4 regions of the Methylophaga sp. UBA678 genome follow, and region 2 is predicted to be linked to each of the others. Evidence: riboswitches for the same ligand, from Rfam matches in the RefSeq annotation. Region 2 holds a riboswitch; each other region holds the start of a gene.

Region 1 (5,562 bases), on a different contig from region 2:
GCCACCAGCAGCCTTGCTATTTGCTCCTGCGCTACTTGGTTTCATGGGCTTACGTCGCAAAGTAAAGCTCGCTGTTTAACGAGGTAATATTATTTGGAATAATAAAGCCACCATCACATGGTGGCTTTATTGTTTATTTAGTGTTTGATAGTCGTTTTGGTGGCTATTGCTCAACAAAAAAAGCATTTAGTCTACGAGCTTCAGGCTTAGCTGCTGTGCTAATGTTTAACTATTGTCGTAATGGCTTGTCTGAATAGAGCGCCCCTCTCTTATAAGTCTCTTTCATAGCACCGCCTATCATGATACTTAGCTTATACAGAGTGATTTTATCAATCATTTCCACCTATTCGAAGCCGATGCTCAGTGTCAATGCTGTTACAAATATAAAGATGACAACAGCTTTGACAGGGTTATTAATCTCATTAATCTTTTTGAATAGGCGTTTAATCGCTTTTCGCCCGAACTTACGTTTCATACTCACTTTGAAGTCATATAGATAAAACGGGACTTTATAGGTGAAAGTAAAGTTTTTACTTTTTCGCATACCGCTCAGGTAAATCTCCACAAATCTGTCCCTGCCTTCCGGATGCAGCTTGTATGTAATTCGCGTTAAGTCTGATAGACGTTTAGGCATGCTAACTGGGTGGTTGTAGAAGCGTGCTCTATTGATATCAATTAATGTGAACGTCAAGCCAGGCTTTCTTTTCTTAACGAGTATATTGCCGCCAGCTAAGTCACGGAAAAATACACCTCGAGCATGCATTTGTTGAAGAAATTCTGACAATGCACGATAGATTGTTTCCTCCGCTACTCCCTGATAACTGTTTGCTCCTTCACGAAGCGCATTGAACATGTCCCGAATATTGAAATCATGATCAACTTTTTCACAAATAAACACATTTTCCAACATGCTTTTGTCACCACTTTTTTCAAAGTAAGCAATAGCTCGTGCCGTTGATATATTTCTACGCGATAATTCAGCTGCTGCATTCCAACTTCTACGGGCTTTACTTGGTTTGAAACGATCAACGATAAGCTTTTGAACTGCTACCTTAAGTGGTTTCTTTGCTACAACTTCTTCGTCATTAACGCCGGGAACTCTCCAAATGATATTTCGGGCTTTCCTGAAGGTATTTTCTTTTGTATAAGCGGGAAGTAAATCGGGGTGAAGTTGTTTAACTATCGCCTCAGCATGCATGTCATCCTGAGCGCAGAGCATACCAACCCAGCCATTTTCATTGATGGGGAAGTATTGCCCATAACCTGTGTGAGCGAACAGAGAAGTTGTCGTTAAATTGTGGTCTGCAGAAAGTGTCATTTCATCAACGCCTTCCCAGAGGAGGAACATCGGTGACTCGTTAACGAAATGTGCTGAGGATCCTAAATCATGACCATCACGATTTTTAAACTCAGCTTTTTGCAAGTCTGACTCATCATAAAGGTTAGCCAGATCACAAGCTTTACCGTTAATGGTCCATGCGATGTGCACCACGGAGTCGTCTTTTTTAAAGGCATGTATTTCAATATTTTTTGTCGTTGCCAGTGCGCCTTTGTATTCAGCACCGGAAATAGCGGCAATGACTTGTTTTAATGCATAGAAAGATGGACGAGCACGGAAGCTTTCTAATGGACCAATCACGCTGGCGTAATGGGTGATACGTTCAAGCTTAGGATATTGTTCGCTACCATCATCAATTAGCCCCTCTCTTGCGCAGAGTAAAGGTCCCCAAAATGCTTTCTCTAGCGAACCTGATGCAGCGAGTAAAACAAAATATCGACTCAGATAATCAGCTTGTTTTTGTTCTTTCTCAACTAAAACTCGCTCGATTCTGGGTAGTGTCCAGAAGGCGGCGGGTGACACAAATCGTGACACGCCATTTTCATCTCCCGCCTTTCTCATTAAACGAGCTTTTTTAACTAAATTATATTTAAGTAATTTTGCCCACTTGAAGCCCAGTACACGATGATCATAGCGCTCCGACTCACTAACACGTTCTGTAAATAGGTTATTAGTATGAATGTCAGGCAACATTGACATGCTACCTAATTCATCGAGGAGTCCAAATGAATAAAAGGGCTCAAAATCAGAAATATTAGGTCCGGCTATTGTGATACCTCTTGCTTTGAGTTCAGTGTAAGCGATTTTCCAGGCGGCAAAAAAGCCTGGCTTACTGTAGCCAGCCCATCTTCTACGATTGATCGTCGTACCGATCTCTATTGCTGATACATCTGAACCAAAATGCTCACAGACTTCTATAAGAAATTGTTGCCATGTGTCCTGTGCGTCCTTGGTCTCCATCTGATGCGCTTGATCAAATGGTTGAACGAGATGAAGAAGCACATCAAAATCTTCAGCGATGAGTTTTCTGAGTAATCTACCTGCATTACCAGTCACATCACCGTAACTGAGATCAATACGCACTGACTTGATATTAAGTTCGTGTAGATGATTGATGATGTAATCATCGACGCGAGCATCATCAGATGCAGCGACACCAACGCCAAGAAAGTTTTCAGGCACGACATGACCCGCTTGAGGGATGTGACCTTTGCGAAGCAAAAGACCGCCTTTTAAAGTGTGCTTAATTGTTTTTAATAAGAACCTTCCATCCACCATAGAAGGTATGTTTGCCGCTTCGCTTTTTCTCGGTAAGCCAGTCATTTTCGCTCAATCTTGTTATAAATGCGACAGGAATGTTACACCAGATGGATGAGTGATAACTATGATGAATGAGGATGACGTTAAGCTATGCTAAATGCTCAACTACACTAACTGATTGAATTCATAATAACTTAGACGAACAGGTTGATTTCGTTATGCAGGGTTAAGGTTGACTAAATAGTTGTGGCAGATTGGCAAATTTTTTATATTTTATTGTCAACAGCTTTAATTTTGGGTTGACTAAAAACACATATTACAGACTCACGCTACCAGTTGTGGAACGCATACTACCAACTGTTACCTTGCTATCTTATGCTGCATGACCTGGCTTCATGGGCTTAGCTAGCTTAACTAACAAGAAGCTAATTGATAAACAAGGTTTAAATATTAAAGCCGAGATAATACGGCAGCTTTTTATTTGCATTGCTCACACTTCGTTGCAGATTAGCAACTAAACAACATACGGTTTTCGAGCTTCAAACTTATCACTGTTATAATGCCCGACCATTGCCCCCCGATAGCTCAGCTGGATAGAGCATTGAATATTTATCTGTCTACAATGAGAAAAATAGGGCGGAGAATCCATTATTAGCTCTGATAATTAATATCAAAAATTTATTAATTAGTACCGAAGTACAATAGTTTTAATGAAGATCTAGTGTGAGAATGATTGAGTGATTAAATCATTCTCTTATTATGCCAAACTTGGCGTGAGCCTGGGACGGAAAACCACAGCTGTGCTTATAAGGACAGGTATCAGGGCTGGGTTGCATACCTTTAAGGAGTTCACCGATGAATAAGATGATCGCTACAATAATATTCTCATTTTTTTCTTTACCTACCTTTGCCGCTCCCGTAGATATTGATTTGAGTGGGGCTGCCTCTTCCACTCTAATTGATGCTGATGGGGCAAGTTTTTCACAAACTTTCACAGGTCAGACTGCATCTGGGGCAGGAATTTCAGGTTCCCCTACAGGGCCATTGTCACTCACACCAAGTGGAACAATGAGTGTTGCATTCTGGAGTCCAGGTTGCCCTGGTTGTGATTCTGGCAATTCACTGCTTACACCCTCAAGTTTTCAGGGCCCATTGTCGATATTGTTTGATTTTAATGCCGACAGTTTTTCATGGGTGATGGGAGGCTCTGTTGCAGGATCCAACGTTACTGTAGATCTATTTTCAAATAATGGTAGTTTAATCAACACAGTCCTAATCAGCATGCTGGAAGGGTATTACAAATACTCTATCTCCGGCTTGGGTGCTTTTGCAGGACTTACTTTTAGAGACAATAACGACCCAGCTGGAGTACGTTACATGGACATGTCTTATAATAGCGTGTCTGAAGTTCCAATCCCTGCCGCCGCTTTTATGTTTGCACCTGCACTACTAGGATTTATGGGCTTGCGTCGTAGAACCAAGCCAGCTGTTTAGCTCATTCCACAGCATTTAAAATTAAAGCCGTCACTCTTTGGCGGCTTTTTTTATTTGTATTGCTCACACTTCGTTGCAGATTCGGTGGGAATTAAAAGCAAACAATATTCAGTTTTCGTGCTTAAGGCTAATCGCCGTTATAATACCAGCCCGATGTCTTCGTAGCTCAGCTGGATAGCGCGTTGATATGAAAAAGCCCCAACATTTTGGGGCTTTTTTATTGAAAATATATGGTTAAGTTAAAACACATATTCCAGACTAACACTGCCGGCGGCATAATTTTCATCACGGTCACCGCCATACTCAATATCGGCCACCAAGCTAAGGTTGTTGTTATCCGCTACGCGTAATGTGGCACCGGCAAACCCGCCTGTGACACTTTCATCACCGGCAGTCGCAAACTTGAACTGACTACCGGCGATGCTGACTTTGGTATCGTCATCATCGGTATGACGTGAGTTCAGGCCTACTCGGAATTCAAATTCACTAGCCTCATCAAACTGATAAGCAGCCGCTAATTGTGCTCTTGCAGTTAATGCCTTGGCTTTGCGGTCATCTACACTCAGATTAGAATTGGTGGTGCCCGATTCACGGTAACCATCCAGCCAGGCCATGCTGTAATTCACACTGACAGAAGGGCGCAGCTCAAGACGGTCATTAACGCTAAAGGCTGAACCAAGAGTGATGCCGGGGCTGATAAACCAGCTATCAAAATCAGACTTGGCTGTTTCAAAACCATTCAGGTTATCGACAACAAGCCTGTCATTTTCATGGTCGCCGTAACCGGCAATCAGTGAGCCTGTGATATTAAGACCATGGGTTTTACGGTTGGCATAAACGCCGATGTAATAATTATCTGCTTCTGTTTCAAACGACGCGGTCTGGGTATCTGTCTTACTTCGCACAACACCACCCATCAAGCCTGAACGGTGACCACTTATATCCCACTCATAACCGAAGTTCACGCCGACATGGTGATGGTCATAAGCAATCGCGCCACCTTCGGCATCACGGTCAAACCTGCCACCAAAGACTTGCGCCCAAGCCACCGGTTTATGCTCTTCAAAATACATACCGGGAGATAACTCAAGCGACGCTAGCTGTACCTGTTTCAGTGGTGTGGTCTGCGCCATACGCTGCCCAATCACATTGTGGATGGATGAGGTCATGCCGGCTAACGCCACCCCGCGGGTGGATTCACCTGTCGGGTCGAGCGTGATCACTTGAGCGCGGGCAGTGTCACCCACCACCACGCCCGGCGTGAATAGATTGATATTCTCGGTATTCAAAATAGACAAATTGGCAGAGGCGCTGCCGCTGTAGATATTGACGGTGTCGTTATCGCTGCCATTTTGGCCTAAATCAATCCCGCCAATAATTTGTGAGCCAGATAGCAGGTTGACAGTGGTATTGCGATCCGAAGAAAGGTCGCCGGAAATAGCTAAGCTATCCGGGCCGGTGGCAGAAAT
Region 2 (5,562 bases):
TTTCTGTCCAACTTCGATTGTCATACTTGCTCCTTAATCCATTATTTTTATTTACAGGTTAACTAGCATAAGACAATCGCTATGAGATAAAAACACTATGAAACATGAGGTTTTATCAGTTTGGAATTGTGAAGGTGAGTCGATATGATGTTAGTAACTTACTCGAATCAAAAGGATATAAACACATGGCTGAAAAACAATTACGCTGGGGAATTTTAGGTGCTGCTCGTGTAAACGAAAAATTACTGCCCGCTATTGTTGAAGCAGCTAATGCGAAATTGGTCGCCATTGCTAGTCGTCGTCCTGGTGCTGCAGCAGAAGTTTTGCAAAAACTAGCGCCAGAACAAACTGAGGTAGAGACTTTGGACGATCCTGAAGCACTGCTTTCTCATTCACAGATCGATGCTATCTATTTACCCATGTCGAATGAAGAGCATGCGGAATGGGCTTTGAAAGCCATAAACCACGGTAAACACGTGTTGATTGAAAAACCGATGGCACTAACGGTGGCGGATATTGATGCGATTGAAGCAGCTGCGAAAGCAAACAATGTCACGGTGATGGAGGGCTTTATGTATATCTTCCATCCCCAACATGATTATGTAAAACAGTTGATTGATGATGGCAAGATTGGTGATGTGCGCACGATGAAAACGGCGTTTGCCTTTCCAATGAAACCCGCTCGACTGTATAGGATCAATCGCGATATAAACGATGGTGGTGGCGCCATGTGGGATATTGGTCCTTATGCTATTCATACAGCAAGACTATGGTTTGATAACGAGCCTGTTGCAGCCATGGCGATGGCCAAGCTCAATGACAGTGGAGCGGATGTCAGCTTGAGTGGTGTATTTGATTTTACGGATGGTAAGTTTGCTCATTTTGAAATGAGTTTTGAGCATGCCAGACGCAGCGAGTATGAAATCATCGGGACTAAAGGCGGTATTAAATGTCATACCGTTTGGCAACCGGAAACGGAAGAGGCCACAATTAGCTGGTGGAATGATGAGGAAGAACAAACCGTCTCTATTCCAAAGGCCAATCATTTCAATCTGGAAATAGAGCATTTCTCTGAGTGCATACTGCAAAATAAGGCTCCCAAGCTCACGATGACAGATGCAAGAAATAATTGTGCTGCTATTTGTGCTGCTCTGGCTTCAGTCCGACAATCAAAAAAAGTTGATATTGATTGAAAGTCAGCAACACTGATAGTCGCCATTGAAATAAAGAAACGGATCTTTAAGTAGAAAAGCCGAAATGCGCACCCTTTAACTTGAGATCTATCAATGTTAGGGTAGAAGCAACAACAAACTATTTGTTGTTGGTACCCGTTAAGAAGGTATTGATTTACATTCATAGCGGGTATGTTCGGCTCAACACGTTCGTGATGGGCTGTCATAGCCAAACTCGTCGCGAGGCGAGGACGGAAAGCTACAGATCTTGATGAAGAACGAGATGGCTGGGCTGCATTGCTTTGTAACAAATCAAGGAGTTTATGATATGAAACAAGCGATGCTATTTGCAATTGCTTTATTTGCCACAGTGTCAGCTAATGCTGCCACACTCACCATCAATCCAACAGGGTCAACTAATGCCACTCAGACCACCTCAGTAGATACAGGAAGCACGGTGTTAGGTAGTGGTACCGTCACTAACGGTGACGAGCCGTGGAGTTCAACTTACGATGTGACTACAACAGAAGATACCTCTACCATTATTGAGTGGTCATTTAATCCTGTAGCTGCGCTGACAGAAGCCACCATTTCTTTTGATAATGGGGTTGATCCAGTTCAGTTGTTTGATATTTCAGGTGATTTCAGGTTTACAGGTTTGATTTACGCAGGCACAGTTGCCTCTGTTAATTTGCTGAATGGTAATCGAAACGTCTTTAAATATGACGTATCATTGCAATCAGTTTCTGAAGTCCCTGTTCCTGCAGCATTTTTTCTTTTAGCCCCAGCTCTGTTAGGGTTCCTTGGTCTACGTAGAAAAAACGTGCTCTAGCTAGGGAAATTTAAACTTTTCTGAGACACTTCAATTATCTGACAAGATATTGAGTATTGTGAAAAAGCCGTGGTACAAAAAAGACCACGGCTTTTTTTATTGCTGAACTTTATTTTGCCTTACGGCGCAAGCCGATAAATCCTAATAGAGCAGGAGCAAACATCAATAATGCACCAGGTACGGGAACTGCAGATGGTACATCAACTTCTTCAATTCCAGCATAAAGCACACTCTGTTGGCTGTAGTTATAAAAACCAAAAGAACCATTACTGAATGCACCAGTAATACTTAACTCTTTTATACCATTGACAAAAACTTCAACTAAAGAGGATGTAAAGGTAATATCAAAGTCATATGTTGTATTATCCAGCCAACCTGTATCGCCCAAGTTAGTTGCACGGGCTAATTCGGTCACATTTTTGCTTGGATCATGAGCCCATGCACCAGAGTTATCACCTAATACGCCGCTGACCTGTGAGATGGCCAGGCCTTTTTGACCAGCACCGTAATAGGTTTGATCTCCTTGTTTCCAGTCGATGAGTAAATAATCAGCAGATGAGTTGGTTAGATCGTTATTGTTATAACCCAAGACAAACCCGATATAATCATCGTCAGCAGTCGTCTTTACTGTTATCTGACCTGATAATGCCGTGCCCTGGCTATTTTTATTGTTGTGAAAGACGGTTGGAGTACCGTTGATTCCTTGTTGAACAGCATTATTACCCGACTGTAATACCCAGTTACCGTTACCATTTGCCTTCCATGAAGACAAATCAACGGGCTGAGGTGCAGCCATAGCTGTTGTGGATATTGCTCCAAGAATGAAGCCACCCAAGAGAAGGTTTTGTAACGTTTTTTTCATGCCATTTTCCTTATTCGCAAAGTGAAAATGCAACTCAGCCATCTCATTTTTATCAGTAGAATTGAGACCTGTAGCTTTCCGTGCTTGGCTCACACCAAGGTTGGCTTTGAAATTGAGCGCTGGGTTTTACCAGCAAGGAAATTCTAACCCAACCAGACGCGATAGAAAATAACGTGTTTTGTATTTTCTTTACAAAAGTTAACTTTTGTAAAGTGACATGCGTTCGCTGCTATCTAGCGATAACGCAATGAAGCTGATAGTGCAACTCCATATTCCCGGTGTATAGAAAGTCTCATTGTTAATTCTTGCAATAATTCACAACCAGTTCACAGTTTTTTTGTGATCATTATCACGCGATCAAGCAAATGCTGTGCGTTACATCCCAGATTTAACTAACTGGTGTGGTTCTGAAATTCAGTGATTTGTACCATCGAGTCATCTGAAATAGTTCAGATGGTCACATCATTAGTTATTTGTGATGTGTTTTTTATAAAGCCAAACTCGTCGTGAGGCGGGGTCGGAAAGCCACGGATCTCTAATGTAATTGGAGATGGCCGGGTTGCATTGCTTCATAGATTAAATAGGAATTTATTATGAAAAAAGCGATGCTATTTGCTGTAGCTCTTTTGTTTTCGGTTGGTGTTAATGCCGCTACGTTAAATTTGACTGGAATTGGTTCATCAGGTGCTTCTCAAAGCGTTGATGTAAACAACAACAGTACAGTTTTAGCAGGTGGTACTGTAGGTGAATCAAGCAGTTGGTCTTCAGGCTTCGATTTAACCTCAGACACTGATACTGCAGTAAAGGTTGAATGGTCATTTAACCCATTTACTGCTCTTGATAGTGCAGTACTTGTATTCAGTGAAATCACAGGTCCATCAGGTGGTTACACTGGTAGTACACAGTACTTCAACATCACTGGCGACTTTAGCTTTACAGCATTTTTAACTGCTGGTGTGTACTACGCTGTTGATATTATCGACGCTACATCTAGTATTTTGAAATATGATGTATCAGTATCTGCAGTACCTGTACCAGCTGCATTATTTTTATTCGCACCAGCCTTATTAGGATTATTGGGCATGCGTAGAAAAACTGCAGTAGCAGCATAAAACTTGAAATCAAAAATCAAGTTAACAATTGTTAGTTAGATTGAAAGGGGAACTTCGGTTCCCCTTTTTTATGTCTAATAAAGATGCTCTTTTCTAAAACAAATCCATTTGCTTTGATGGTTTGTGAAATAAGTCGGTTCGTAGAACCAATGAAGATTGGTTTATGGGGTATTTTTTGACCGCTACGTTGAATCGTTTTTTGATCATATCCGCATAGAACCCCTGACCTTCAAGTCTAAAACCAAACCGTGGGTCATTGGTTTTGCCATTCCTGGAATCTTTTATGCGATTCATGACATGTTCAGCCTTATCTGGGTAATGACTGTGTAACCAATCATTGAAGAGGGGGCTGACTTCTCTTGGTAATCTCACAAAAATATATTCAATATTTCTAGCGCCTGCTTTTGCAGAAGCATCAATAATCGCTTCTAACTCTGTATCTGTAAGAACGGGAATGACAGGGGCAATTAAAACAGAAACAGGGATACCACTATTTTTTAGTGTGCTAATCGATTGCAGGCGTCTTTGTGCACTGCTGGCTCTTGGCTCAAGTTTTCTGGCAAGTGTTTTATCCAAGGTCGTGATAGACAATTGCACATGTACCAGTTGTTTTTCTGCAAGTTGTTTAAGTATGTCGATATCACGTTCTATCATAGATGACTTTGTGACAATATTAACTGGATGGCTAAATTCGAGCATCACCTTGAGTATCTGTCGTGTGATTTTATGATCACGTTCTATTGGCTGATAAGGATCAGTGTTAGCGCCAAGAGATAGTATTGAGCACTGGTAATTCTTTGCCATTAACTCATGCCGAAGTAAGTCAGCAGCGTTGGGTTTTACCGTGAGTTTTGTTTCAAAATCCAGGCCTGGAGACAATCCCAGATAAGCGTGGGTAGGTCTGGCGTAACAATAAATGCAGCCATGCTCACAGCCACGGTAAGGGTTAATCGTTTGCTGAAATGGTAGATCAGGTGATTGGTTTCGACTGATAATTTTACGAGGTGTTTCTTCACTTACCTCTGTCGAAAGAGGACTGACTTCACTATGAAACCAGCCATCATCAACCTCAGTGCGTTGAAACTCATTAAAACGACCATCGATGTTATTTACTGAGCCACGGCCCTTGTGTCGTTTATTGTGTTCTGACATTAATCAGATAAGTAATACTCTATGGTAGAAACAACGCGTACCTTTTTTATTTGTGGATTATTGTTGTCGCGTGAACTGATGCTGAATTGGCCTTGGCGCGCCTTACGAATTTTACCCAAGGTGCTGTCTGAGTCTTGAGCGAATTTTTCTGCCACTTCACGGGCTTTACGTGTCGCTTCTTCAATCATCTGAGGCTTAATTGAATTAAGACGTGTAAATAAATACTCTGGTTGAGCCGCGTAATTATTGCCAGTTAACACAATGCCTTGCTTGCCAAGTTCAGAGAGTTGCCCCATCACTTCTCTGACGGTGTCAATGGCCTCTGAATATACAGTGACGGTCTGTACAGCCGTATATCGAAATTCAGCACGTTGATTGCCACCATATTGCTGTGCAGATTTGTCGGTGATGGCTGGCGCGCTGATGGTGACA
Region 3 (5,562 bases), on a different contig from region 2:
TGACAGGCACCATGTCACCTAAACATCATACTCCCTGGATAGATGCACTGGATGACTCACTGGAAGCCTATCTCTCTGATAAGAGCGAAATTCCTGTGGCGAAAGAAGCCTAAACAACCTATATGGACTGGAGAACATCATGACAAGCGTCACCAAGATTATTGATAAAACCGTTGAGCCGATCGAGTCGGATCTGGATGGCTGGGTGAAACAGACGGGCAAGCCGACCATGAAGACCTGGATTGAATACAAAAGCGAAGATGGCAGCATACTGTCAGGTCGTTGGGAAGCGACTCAAGGCACCTACCATGCGACCTATGGCGGTTGGGAGTTTGTCCACATCATGGCCGGTAAAGCGATTGTCACGGCTGAAGGTGGTGAACCTCTTACTCTAAGTGCTGGCGAATCCATGGTGTTTGAAAACACCTTTGTCGGCACTTGGGAAATCATCGAACCGATAACCAAACACTTTGTGCTGAAACTATAACTGAGTGTTTTTAAACGATCTGTTCCTTGGAGTGGATACCTTAGGTGTTCACTCCTTTTTTTATTGAGGACATGACAATGATTCATACCATCTATATTGCTGAACACAATCTTGGAAAACAGGTTCAGGTCGATAAAATTGAGTTGATTACAGGGAAAGGCATCGTCGGTGACCGTAACTTTGATCGTGCTCAGTGGCCGGGGCAGAATATTACCTTTATTGAAATGGAAGAAATCGAAGCTTTTAATAATAACTACCAGCAACGTATTCAACTGGCCGATACTCGACGAAATGTCATCACCCAAGGCATCCGATTGAATGATCTTGTCGGCAAAGAGTTTCTGATTGGCGGTGTGCGTTTTAAGGGTGTTGAGCTGTGTGAGCCCTGCGCTACGCTTGGCAAGTTATTAAGTAATGACTCGATAGCTAAAAAAGACGTGGTGAGAGCCTTTGTGCATAAAAGTGGCTTACGAGCCGACGTGCTGAGTGATGGTGAAATCCATGCGGGAATGACGTTTGAAGTCGTAGAAACAGTCTAGTCACGCAAGGCGTCACTAGACCATTTGTTTAATCATTCATCTGATGTAATAACGCAAAAATCGCTTCACGGCTTTGTTGCAGGTACGGCGTGTCATCAAATAACTCCGCTTCACTCTGCACATATTCGCCTTCAGGCAAGGACTTCTCGATAGCATAAAACGCATCGACCGTACCGTGCTCTGCCTCTAAATGAAACTGTAATGCCCACACGTATTTGCCTAAATGAAAGCCTTGATAAGGGGTAATCAGGCTACTGGCGAAGGGAAACGCATTCACAGGCAGTTCAAAACACTCACCATGCCAGCTTAATGGTTTAAACGAGTCCGGCATCCAGGTAGCAGTATCATCGGTCTTTGTGACCGTATGCCAGCCAATTTCCTGCTGTTCATTCTGGTACACTTTCGCCCCCATTGCGCAGGCAATCAGTTGCCCCCCCAGACAAATGCCCAACACTTTTTTACCAGCTTCAATCGCTTCTTTAATCAGCTTTTTCTCAGCAGCTAACCATGGATAAGTGTCTTCATCATTCACACTCATCGGACCACCCATGATTAATAACCAATCAAAGGTATCAATGGTCGGTAATGCTTCATTAAAATCCAGGCGATATGTATGCAACTCAAACGCTTTATCAGCAAACCAACCCTGCATCGAGCCAATCCATTCACCCTCTGCATGCTGCAAAATGGCTACTTTCTGCACTGTTATTACTCCGTAAACTTTTTGTTTCAGAGATGCTGATTACTGAAAATTTGTCAGCCATCCCACCGATGATCCGCATGATCATGCTAAATAATTGTTATCCCTAGAATAGTTGAAGACAGAACCGAAAGAAACCGTGCGCTATGATCTTTGCCGAAATCCGATATATCACCATAATTGAAGCACTGATGAAGAACGTCTTTTCTACTGCGCCACCAGCATATCAGCACGATAAAACGCTCCGGCGTTTTCGCCCAACGTTTTCACTAACTTGGGTAGTAATGCTGTCATGGTATCCATTAACTGCCAGGGTGGGTTGATGACAAACATACCCGATGACGTCATACCGCGTGTGGAGGAATCGGCATCTACCCCCAATTCATAGCGTTGTATATGCGTGATGCCGCTGCTTATCAACTGTTTATCGAGTCGGTTAATACGCGCTCTGTCGACCACCGGATACCAGATTGCATACATTCCTGTAGCAAACTTTTTATGGGCTTTCACCACGGTCTGAAAAACGTCATCATAATCGGACTTGATCTCGTAAGATGGGTCAATCAACACTAAGGCTCTGCGTGAATCTGGGGGTAACAAACTCAGCAAACCTTTCAGACCATCTTCTCTTCTGACACGTGCCTGCTTAAATGGGCGCAGATTATTTGCCAGAAACACACTATCTTCTGGGTGCATCTCAAAACACCACGCTTGGTCCTGAGACCGTAAATACTGTGTTGCCAACAGTGGTGAGCCAGGGTAAAACGTCAGCTCATTGCCAGCATTCACCGCTTTCACTGCTGTCTGATATGACAGTAGCTCGGGCCAATCTAAGCCAACAATCTTTGTAATACCCTTTTGATATTCCTGATTTTTTTCAGCGTGGTCCGAACGTAAATGATACAATCCCGCCCCGGAATGGGTATCAATATAACTAAAAGCTTTTTCTTTTTTCACCATATGCTGAAGCAGTTCGATCAACACGATATGTTTCAGCACATCAGCAAAATTACCCGCATGGAATGAATGACGATAACTTAACAAAGCAGAATCCTACGCAGGTAAATGAAATTGTTCTGCAAATTATGCCTGTTAGTGAGGGAGTGCGTTGGAAAATATTATGTGAGATTAGATGCACATAAAAACAGCTATCAACTCACCGTCGTCTGATATGAGATTTAGACAGATTCAATAATAAAAGCCTTTAAATTCACTAATCAGGACAATTACTTCAAAACCACTCTCTCCTCTCAATACTGTACTAAAGTACAATTTTTATTTTAATTCCAAAAACATAAACTACAGTTGCTTCATTATTTTTAATAGAGCCAAACTTGGTGTGAGCCAAGGACGGAAAGCTACAGGTCTTCCCCTCTGGAAAGATGGCTGGGTTGCATGACTTTATGGAAATAGCAATGAAAAAAATACTAGCTGGTCTAGCAATTATTTTGGGGGTATCTGCACAAGCACATGCTGCAGGTGTCAATTTAGTATCAAACGGCTCATTCGAAAACCCTGATATTCAATCTGGTTCATGGACCATTCTTTATGATGGTGATTTAACCAACTGGGAAGCAGGTGAGGACGGTGTAGAAGTGCGTGATAACGCAGCAGGCACAGCCTTTGATGGTGATCAATTTGTTGAGCTAGATACGACTCACAACAGCAGCATCACACAAACTTTAGCAACAACGGCTGGCTCATCTTATGAGTTATCATTTGCTTATTCTGGTCGCATCAGCCAATCAGCTGATACAAATGCTATTTCTATATTCTGGAATGGTGTGATGGTTGACACCGTTACTGCTATCGGTGGCGCTCAACATGACTGGGTTGTTTACACGTTCTTAGTCGATGCTGTGGGTAATGATATTTTGACTTTCGCAGCCAATGGTCTTGATGACTCATTTGGTGGTAGCTTAGATGCTGTATCAGTTAGTGCTGTTCCAGTTCCAGCGGCAGCCTTCTTATTTGCTCCAGCATTACTTGGTTTTATGGGATTACGCCGTAAAACTGCAAAAATAGCGTAATTAAGATTAGTTAACTTTCTAGTCTAGAAAAAACAAGCATTTAAGCCTCCAAAAATTTTTTGGGGGCTTTTTTTTGCTTGGTTATTGGTGGTATGTCAGTTCATTTATTAAGAAGCATTCCCATTAATTGTCTGAACTCTCACTAAAACTCGATGGCATTCCAGTGATTGAATTTTATGCTGATAAACGAACTTATCAACAAGCTAGTTATACTCATTCTGAAACAATCTCACCCTGTTGCGACCACTTCTTTTAGCATCGTACATAGCAAAGTCAGCACAATTTAATAGTCCATCCTCTTCAGTACTATGCACCGGATAGAGCGCCACACCAATACTGGCTCCGACGCTGACAGTTAAATCCTCAAATGTCATGGGGCTTTGCAAAGAATCCAGTACTTTCTCGCCGACTTGCAAGGCGGCCTGCTCATCAGTGACTTTATGCAGCAACACGACAAACTCATCACCACCCAGTCTGGCGACTGAATCCGGTTTACGGAGACAAGCACGGATTCGTTCGGCACACTGAATCAACACCGCATCCCCCACATCGTGTCCGTAGGTATCGTTAATCGGTTTGAATTCATCCAAATCGATAAACATTAAGGCTAATGCGTATTTATCCCGTTCTGCCATTGTCATCGCCAAATGCAGCCGTTCTCTGAACAAGATTCGATTTGGCAACCCGGTCAGTGCATCGTGATGAGCAAGATGCTGAGCGTGTTCTTCCATGACTTTTCTATCTGTAATATCGAAAAACCATGCCAAAATCATTTGTTTGCTGTGATATTCAATTTGAAGATAGGAGGCGATAACCCATTTCGTTGATTGCTGGCTATCAGGGAAGTAGAGTTCAACTAACTGGTTATTCACATGCTGGCCATGCTCAATTAACTTCACCGTATCATCATATTCAACTTTATTCGCGTAATAACGTCGAAGCGTGACGCCTATGGCTTCCTGATGTTTCTTTTCGATTAAAGAGGCATAACTTTTATTCGCAAAGACCACTTCTTGTGTGTCGATATCAATAATGGATGCCGCAGTGGGGCTAAAGTCCAACATCATTCGCAAACGTGATTCGCTTTCTAATGCTTTGATACGTAGCTTTGCATTTTCCAGGAAGGTTTCGCCTGATTTTTTAGCCGCCAGAAAAACAAACAATACAAACAGCACCAGCATGGCGCTCATACCATATGTTATCGGTTCTCCTTGCAGAAAAAGTATCAGAATATGTGGAACCATGGTGGGAAGAACAAAAGCCACGACCGATCTTCGGTCCACCGAGAGTGAAGCCATACCACCCGAAGCTATCCCGCCAATGGTAAATGACAAAAATGCCTGATAGGCAATATTGTCATGAGGCATCAGGATGACGCCACCTATTCCCCAGATGGTGCCCGACATCAAAACACTGAAACGAAAGTACTGTAGCCATCTAGTCTGATTAAGTTCTGCTTTGTTATGATCTCTATGCCAGCACACCAACAAAATACATCTTGAGATCAAAACAATCACCAACACCCCGTACCAGCTCAAGGAGGTCGAAAGTGACGTCACCGGGAGTTGAACAATAATCAGTATCAAACCTAGCGAGGCATTGATGGCGATAGAAAAAATGCTCGCCGTAAAAAGCAGTTTAAGTTTCTGTTCTAAAACGCTTTCAACGTAAACTGGTTGGTCAGATTTGCTCTGGCACATCTGACGACCTACACAGCTTTAATAGTACAAACGCATGTTTTACGTTTCACATTCACCCCCCCCAGCATTTTATTTGGGTAAGTTCATCTTATACCCGTATGTAAAC
Region 4 (5,562 bases), on a different contig from region 2:
CGAGATAATTTAAAATCCATGACCAACTTTGATGTTTTTAATGGCGATGCTGACGGTATATGTGCCTTAGTTCAATTAAGACTGGCCAACCCAAGTAAGACAGAACTAATTACAGGCGTTAAGCGAGATATCAAATTACTGAGCAGGGTGGATGTTGAAAATGCATCAAAAGTCACTGTTTTAGATATATCAATGCAGAAAAACCGCGAAGCATTGTTAAATTTGTTATCAAATGATGTTGATGTCTTTTATGCCGATCACCACAATCCAGGCGATCAAATCAGTCATCCGCGTTTAGAGGCGTTGATTGATATGCACCCCAATAAATGCACAGCATTAATTGTCAATGAGCACCTCAATCATGCCTATGAGCTATGGGCAATCACGGCAGCTTTTGGTGATAATCTATCTAGTGTTGCCGAGGAGTATGCAAAGGAACTACACCTCACTGAAACTCAGACAATCAAACTCAAAACCTTAGGGCAGCATATTAATTACAATGGCTATGGTGCGAGTCTGGATGATTTGTTTTTTGCACCTGATGAACTCTATAGACAATGTGTATACTATTCATCACCTTTAGATTTTATTAATGAAAATACAGAGATAATGGAGACTCTGGATTCTGGCTATAACTCAGATTTGTCTCAAGCACAGCAGCAGAAAATGAGTTATGAGAGCGATATGGTAGGCGTTATTACCCTACCTGACGATAAATGGGCGAGACGTATTAGCGGGACCTACAGCAACTACTTGAGTAACCAGTTTCCTTCTCGAGCACATTTAATTCTTACAGAAATACCTGATTCAGCCGCTTATGTCGTGAGTATCAGAGCGCCTAAAATACGTCAGGAAGGAGCAGATTTTATTGCAGGTCAGTTCGACACAGGTGGCGGCAGAAAAGCAGCAGCAGGCATAAACTTATTACAAGAAACTGAGCTTGCAAGACTAATTTCTACTGTTCAGGACTATTACAGTAGCAATATCAACTAATACAAAGTCATTTATACTTATAATCAAAAGACTAAAAAACGATAGGATAAATTAGCACAGATGGCTCAGGGCAGGATCAGACAATACGATGCAAAAATTAATGCCATATCAAGACTGATTGATAGCGGTATTATCCTGCTAACGTTTTTAGCATTATTCGATATTTTCCATGCGACCTGGGATGTACTTTACATCTGGAGTCTTCTGTTCGCTATTGTATTGTTTAACTTCTTTGCTGAGTCACAAGATGCCTACCGCTCGTGGCGAGGCACGGCGTTAAGAGAAGAAGTCTCTGCCGTCATGTTTTCATGGTTTACCAGTGTTTTCATTCTGGTCATGATTGATATCTTCTTTATCCATTCTGGCACCTACCTCGATAGCTTTGTCTTCTTATGGTTTTTACTGACACCTATAGAGTTAATTTCCTGGCATGCCATTGTAAGAACGTCATTGGCTATTCTTCGAGCTCGAGGTGTAAATACCAGAAATGTGGCTATTGTCGGTGAAACAACGCTAGGTAAGCGCTTAGAACGTGCATTTAACGAAATGGATTGGTCTGGATTTAGACTGGTTGGATACTATGATGACCGGTCACAAAAACGGGTAGAAACAGAACCTAATCTGGTCGTAACAAATAATAAAGCAGGTGATTTCAATCAACTCATTGAAGATTGTAAGGCAGGGAAGGTGGATACTGTTTACATCACCTTGGCTATGTCTGCTGAGCATAGAATCAGACACATTACTGAGCTATTAGCCGATAGTACGGCTTCTGTATATCTTGTTCCGGACTTATTCACATTTAACTTGCTTAATTCCAGGTGGGTTGATTACCAAGGAATTACCGCCATTTCAGTCTATGAAACCCCTTTTGCTGGTATCGACAGTATCCTTAAACGGCTGGAAGATATTATCCTAAGCAGCCTTATTCTGACGATGATCGCTATTCCTATGATGGTGATTGCCGCAGGGGTTAAATTGACATCTAAGGGCCCTGTGTTTTTCAAGCAAACACGCTATGGCATGGATGGTGAAAAAATTAAAGTCTGGAAATTCCGCACGATGACGGTAACAGAAGATGGAGATACTGTCACACAGGCACAAAAGAATGATAGCCGTATCACACCATTTGGCGGTTTTTTGAGAAGAACATCATTGGATGAGTTACCTCAATTCTTTAATTCATTGGGCGGAAGCATGTCCATTGTAGGCCCACGGCCTCATGCTGTAGCACATAACGAACAATACCGCGCTCAGATTCAAGGGTATATGTTGAGACATAAAGTCAAACCAGGTATTACGGGCTTAGCCCAGATAAATGGCTTTAGGGGGGAAACTGATACCTTGGACAAAATGCAAGGTCGCGTGCATTACGATTTAAAATATATCCAGAACTGGTCATTGTTATTAGATATTGAGATTATTTTCTTAACGATATTCAAAGGGTTTGTGGGTAAAAATGCCTATTGAATTCCCGACTGAGTATCAGTAGTTTTACTTAGGAAAATAAACTTGTTGCCTGCAATGAGACACGGTATCATATAACTACTATTGAAATAGATGCATCAATCATCGATGCCAGATAACACTTGTTATCGTCATTATTTTCAATAGCAATCAGAACAATAGACATCAACGGTGATGGCTTTGTAGCAAGATCTTAATCATATGATCTTACACAACGTCAGCGGGTTAGATGTTGTGTAATTAAAGCCAAACTCGCTGTGAGGCGGGGTCGGAAAGCCACAGATCTTTAAACTTTTAAAGATGGCTGGGTTGCATTGCTTGTTTTTTCAACTTATGCATAAGGAAGTTTATTATGAAAAAAGCGATGCTATTTGTCGTAGCTTTATTGTTTTCAGTAAGTGTTAACGCCGCGACGTTATCTCTGTCTGAAGTAAGTTCATCTGTCGCAAGTCAAAGTGCTGATGTCACATCTGGTTCAGTTGTATTAGGTAGTGGTACAGTTTCTACTGCTGGTACTTGGAGTTCTGAGTTTGCATTATCAACTGACGAAGCTACACCAGTTGTGATTGCATGGTCATTTAATCCAGCGATTACTGGTGCCACATTAGTATTCGGTACATTGGGTGACACAGTGTCATATGCAATTACCGATGACTTCAGTTTCACTGCTATGCTGACTGCTGGCACAAACTACATCTTAAAAATCATTGATGCGACTTCAGGTGTGGTTAAATATGACGTATCAGTATCTGCAGTACCTGTTCCAGCTGCATTATTCTTGTTTGCCCCTGCCTTATTAGGCTTTTTGGGTATGCGTAGAAAAACAGCTGTTGCAGCGTAAGTAAAAGTTACACAAAATTAAAAAAGGGAGCTTAAGCTCCCTTTTTTATTGGAATTATATTATCCTTCAATATAGTATTTTATTAAGCACGAAAATTAATCATAGACATTGTACCAAGGTACAATAGACACGAACTCGATTGGACTCGTAAGATGAAACCATCTGAAAAGTCAGATAGGTAATTATCAAACTAACAATTTGATAATTGATTTAAAGCCAAACTCGCCGCGAGGCGGGGTCGGAAAGCCACAGATCTTTGTGTATAAAGATGGCTGGGTTGCATTGCTTGTTTATTAACTTATGCATAAGGAAGTTTATTATGAAAAAAGCGATGCTATTTTTTGTAGCTCTTTTGTTTTCGGTCAGTGTTAATGCTGCAACATTGACTCTTACTGGTGTAGGGTCAAGTGGCGCAACACAGTCAGTTGATGTCAATAATAACAGTACTGTATTAGCTGGTGGAACAGTTGGTGAAGTGACAAGTTGGTCTTCACTGTTTGATCTTTCATCAGATGACAACACCGCAGTCAAAGTGGAATGGTCTTTCAACCCGTTCGCAGCTTTAACAGGGGCTACATTAGTATTTGGTGAGTTAGATTTAGGTGGAGATTATTTACCTGGCGCACAAACTTTTGATATTACTGGCGACTTTAGTTTCACAGCATTTTTAACAGCTGGCGTTGTTTATGGTTTAGATATTATTGATGCATCTTCTAACATCCTAAAATATGATGTGTCAGTATCTGCCGTACCAGTACCAGCAGCATTATTCTTGTTTGCCCCTGCTTTATTAGGCTTCTTAGGGCTTAGAAGAAAATCAGCAGTTGCTGCATAAGAATTAAGATTCATATTAACAGTAACTTACTGTAACAAAATGAAAGGGAGCAAAAGCTCCCTTTTTTTTTGAAAAATAGAGTGTTAATATCAAATTTGAATGTCATTTATAGATAAGGATTTTCCCTCATGTCAAAACGCTTCATTTTCTTCTTTTTGATTCTCACTTCCCTATTTTCCTCAAGCGTCTTTGCAGACCAGCGTTATCTATTAAATTCGGGCGATATCCTAGATATTTCAGTATGGAATGAGGAAGCGTTACAAAAACAAGCCGTCGTGCTGCCAGACGGTATTATTACTTTCCCACTAGCCGGTGAAATTGTTGCTAAAGATAAAACAGTAGCTGACGTCGAAGAAGAATTAACCAAAAAACTCAGTGAATACTTAGCTGATCCTGTTGTCACACTCTCTGTTACTAGCGTTGAAGGTAATAGGGTACACATTCTGGGCAAAGTCCTAAATCCAGGTTCGTTTGTAATGAATCAACCTCTGGATGCTATGCAGGCTTTAAGCTTAGCTGGTGGATTATCTCCATATGCAGAAGAAAATAACATTATCGTGCTACGAAGAGACGGCACAACTCAACAAGTCTTACCGGTGAAATATGCTGAAATAAAAAAAGGTAAAGCACTGAATACCAATATCACACTAGAAAGCGGTGACGTCATCATCGTACCTTAAGCAGAATAATAGCTGAGAAGCGTGTCAATGATAAAATATATTCCGCTACTGTTGCCTATGTTACTAAGCAACACTGCGTCGGCAGCTGAATGGGTATTTAATGCTCAGGCAGATCCTAAATTTAAATACGATGATAATGAACTACTACGAGAAGATGAGTTAGATGACTTTAGCTTGAACATTGATCCAACCCTTTCACTAACTCGCTCATTAGAGAACTCGACATCTGAAATACGTCTCGGGTATAGAATTAGTCGATATCAAGACTTAAAAGAACTTGATAAAGAAAATCCATTTGCGAGTTTTAATACGACTTATGCCACTGAGCGAAGTACTTACGGACTGAAATTAGACTATGCTGAACGTGAGTCACGGGATATTGCTGAAGAGGATACAGCTGACTTCAGTAATATTTCTACAACGATTACAAAGAGTATCTCACCATCATTTAGTTACAGGCTAACTGAGCTAGATACCATAAGCACGAGTTTATCTTATCAAACGCGTAAGCAATCTGATGACTCAAGCAACAATAACTCAATTCTTGGATCGTCATCTAACCTCACAGATAATGAAACAGCTAGTTTGAACTTAGCTTGGCAGCATCAATACACAGAAAGATTAAATGGTGGCTTATCGTTTACCTACGTTAATTATCAAGCTGAATCAGATAGGCTCGATAATCAATATGATTCCTATTCACTGGGTTTGACTAGTGAATATCAACTGTCTGAACTTTGGTCGGT

Evidence for each region. A riboswitch is a leader RNA that binds a small molecule or an ion and turns the genes downstream of it on or off. The one in region 2 is predicted to bind cyclic di-GMP.
Region 1: another riboswitch for cyclic di-GMP. It lies ahead of B3014_RS10490 (hypothetical protein); the one in region 2 lies ahead of B3014_RS07675 (PEP-CTERM sorting domain-containing protein).
Region 3: another riboswitch for cyclic di-GMP. It lies ahead of B3014_RS11505 (DUF642 domain-containing protein); the one in region 2 lies ahead of B3014_RS07675 (PEP-CTERM sorting domain-containing protein).
Region 4: another riboswitch for cyclic di-GMP. It lies ahead of B3014_RS00450 (hypothetical protein); the one in region 2 lies ahead of B3014_RS07675 (PEP-CTERM sorting domain-containing protein).

The regions. Positions count from the first base shown of each region.
Region 1 is NZ_DBNG01000019.1:34,192-39,753, forward strand. Features, by position in the region: gene B3014_RS10480 (hypothetical protein) at 1-79, shown strand, start outside; gene B3014_RS10485 (lipopolysaccharide kinase InaA family protein) at 344-2,662, opposite strand; cyclic di-GMP riboswitch class I at 3,351-3,437, shown strand; gene B3014_RS10490 (hypothetical protein) at 3,455-4,093, shown strand; gene B3014_RS10495 (autotransporter outer membrane beta-barrel domain-containing protein) at 4,333-5,562, opposite strand, start outside.
Region 2 is NZ_DBNG01000012.1:188,776-194,337, forward strand. Features, by position in the region: gene B3014_RS07660 (peroxiredoxin) at 1-24, opposite strand, end outside; gene B3014_RS07665 (Gfo/Idh/MocA family protein) at 186-1,193, shown strand; cyclic di-GMP riboswitch class I at 1,391-1,472, shown strand; gene B3014_RS07670 (hypothetical protein) at 1,501-2,004, shown strand; gene B3014_RS07675 (PEP-CTERM sorting domain-containing protein) at 2,114-2,866, opposite strand; cyclic di-GMP riboswitch class I at 2,892-2,981, opposite strand; cyclic di-GMP riboswitch class I at 3,351-3,433, shown strand; gene B3014_RS07680 (hypothetical protein) at 3,460-3,978, shown strand; gene B3014_RS07685 (PA0069 family radical SAM protein) at 4,072-5,130, opposite strand; gene B3014_RS07690 (SIMPL domain-containing protein) at 5,130-5,562, opposite strand, start outside.
Region 3 is NZ_DBNG01000022.1:18,174-23,735, forward strand. Features, by position in the region: gene B3014_RS11480 (NAD(P)-binding domain-containing protein) at 1-113, shown strand, start outside; gene B3014_RS11485 (cupin domain-containing protein) at 140-487, shown strand; gene B3014_RS11490 (MOSC domain-containing protein) at 565-1,026, shown strand; gene B3014_RS11495 (type 1 glutamine amidotransferase) at 1,055-1,729, opposite strand; gene B3014_RS11500 (23S rRNA (adenine(2030)-N(6))-methyltransferase RlmJ) at 1,934-2,770, opposite strand; cyclic di-GMP riboswitch class I at 3,044-3,125, shown strand; gene B3014_RS11505 (DUF642 domain-containing protein) at 3,142-3,756, shown strand; gene B3014_RS11510 (diguanylate cyclase domain-containing protein) at 3,960-5,456, opposite strand.
Region 4 is NZ_DBNG01000002.1:37,706-43,267, reverse strand. Features, by position in the region: gene cysC (adenylyl-sulfate kinase) at 1-13, shown strand, start outside; gene B3014_RS00460 (DHH family phosphoesterase) at 19-993, shown strand; gene B3014_RS00455 (undecaprenyl-phosphate glucose phosphotransferase) at 1,054-2,463, shown strand; cyclic di-GMP riboswitch class I at 2,696-2,777, shown strand; gene B3014_RS00450 (hypothetical protein) at 2,813-3,301, shown strand; cyclic di-GMP riboswitch class I at 3,507-3,586, shown strand; gene B3014_RS00445 (hypothetical protein) at 3,621-4,136, shown strand; gene B3014_RS00440 (polysaccharide biosynthesis/export family protein) at 4,265-4,816, shown strand; gene B3014_RS00435 (hypothetical protein) at 4,844-5,562, shown strand, end outside.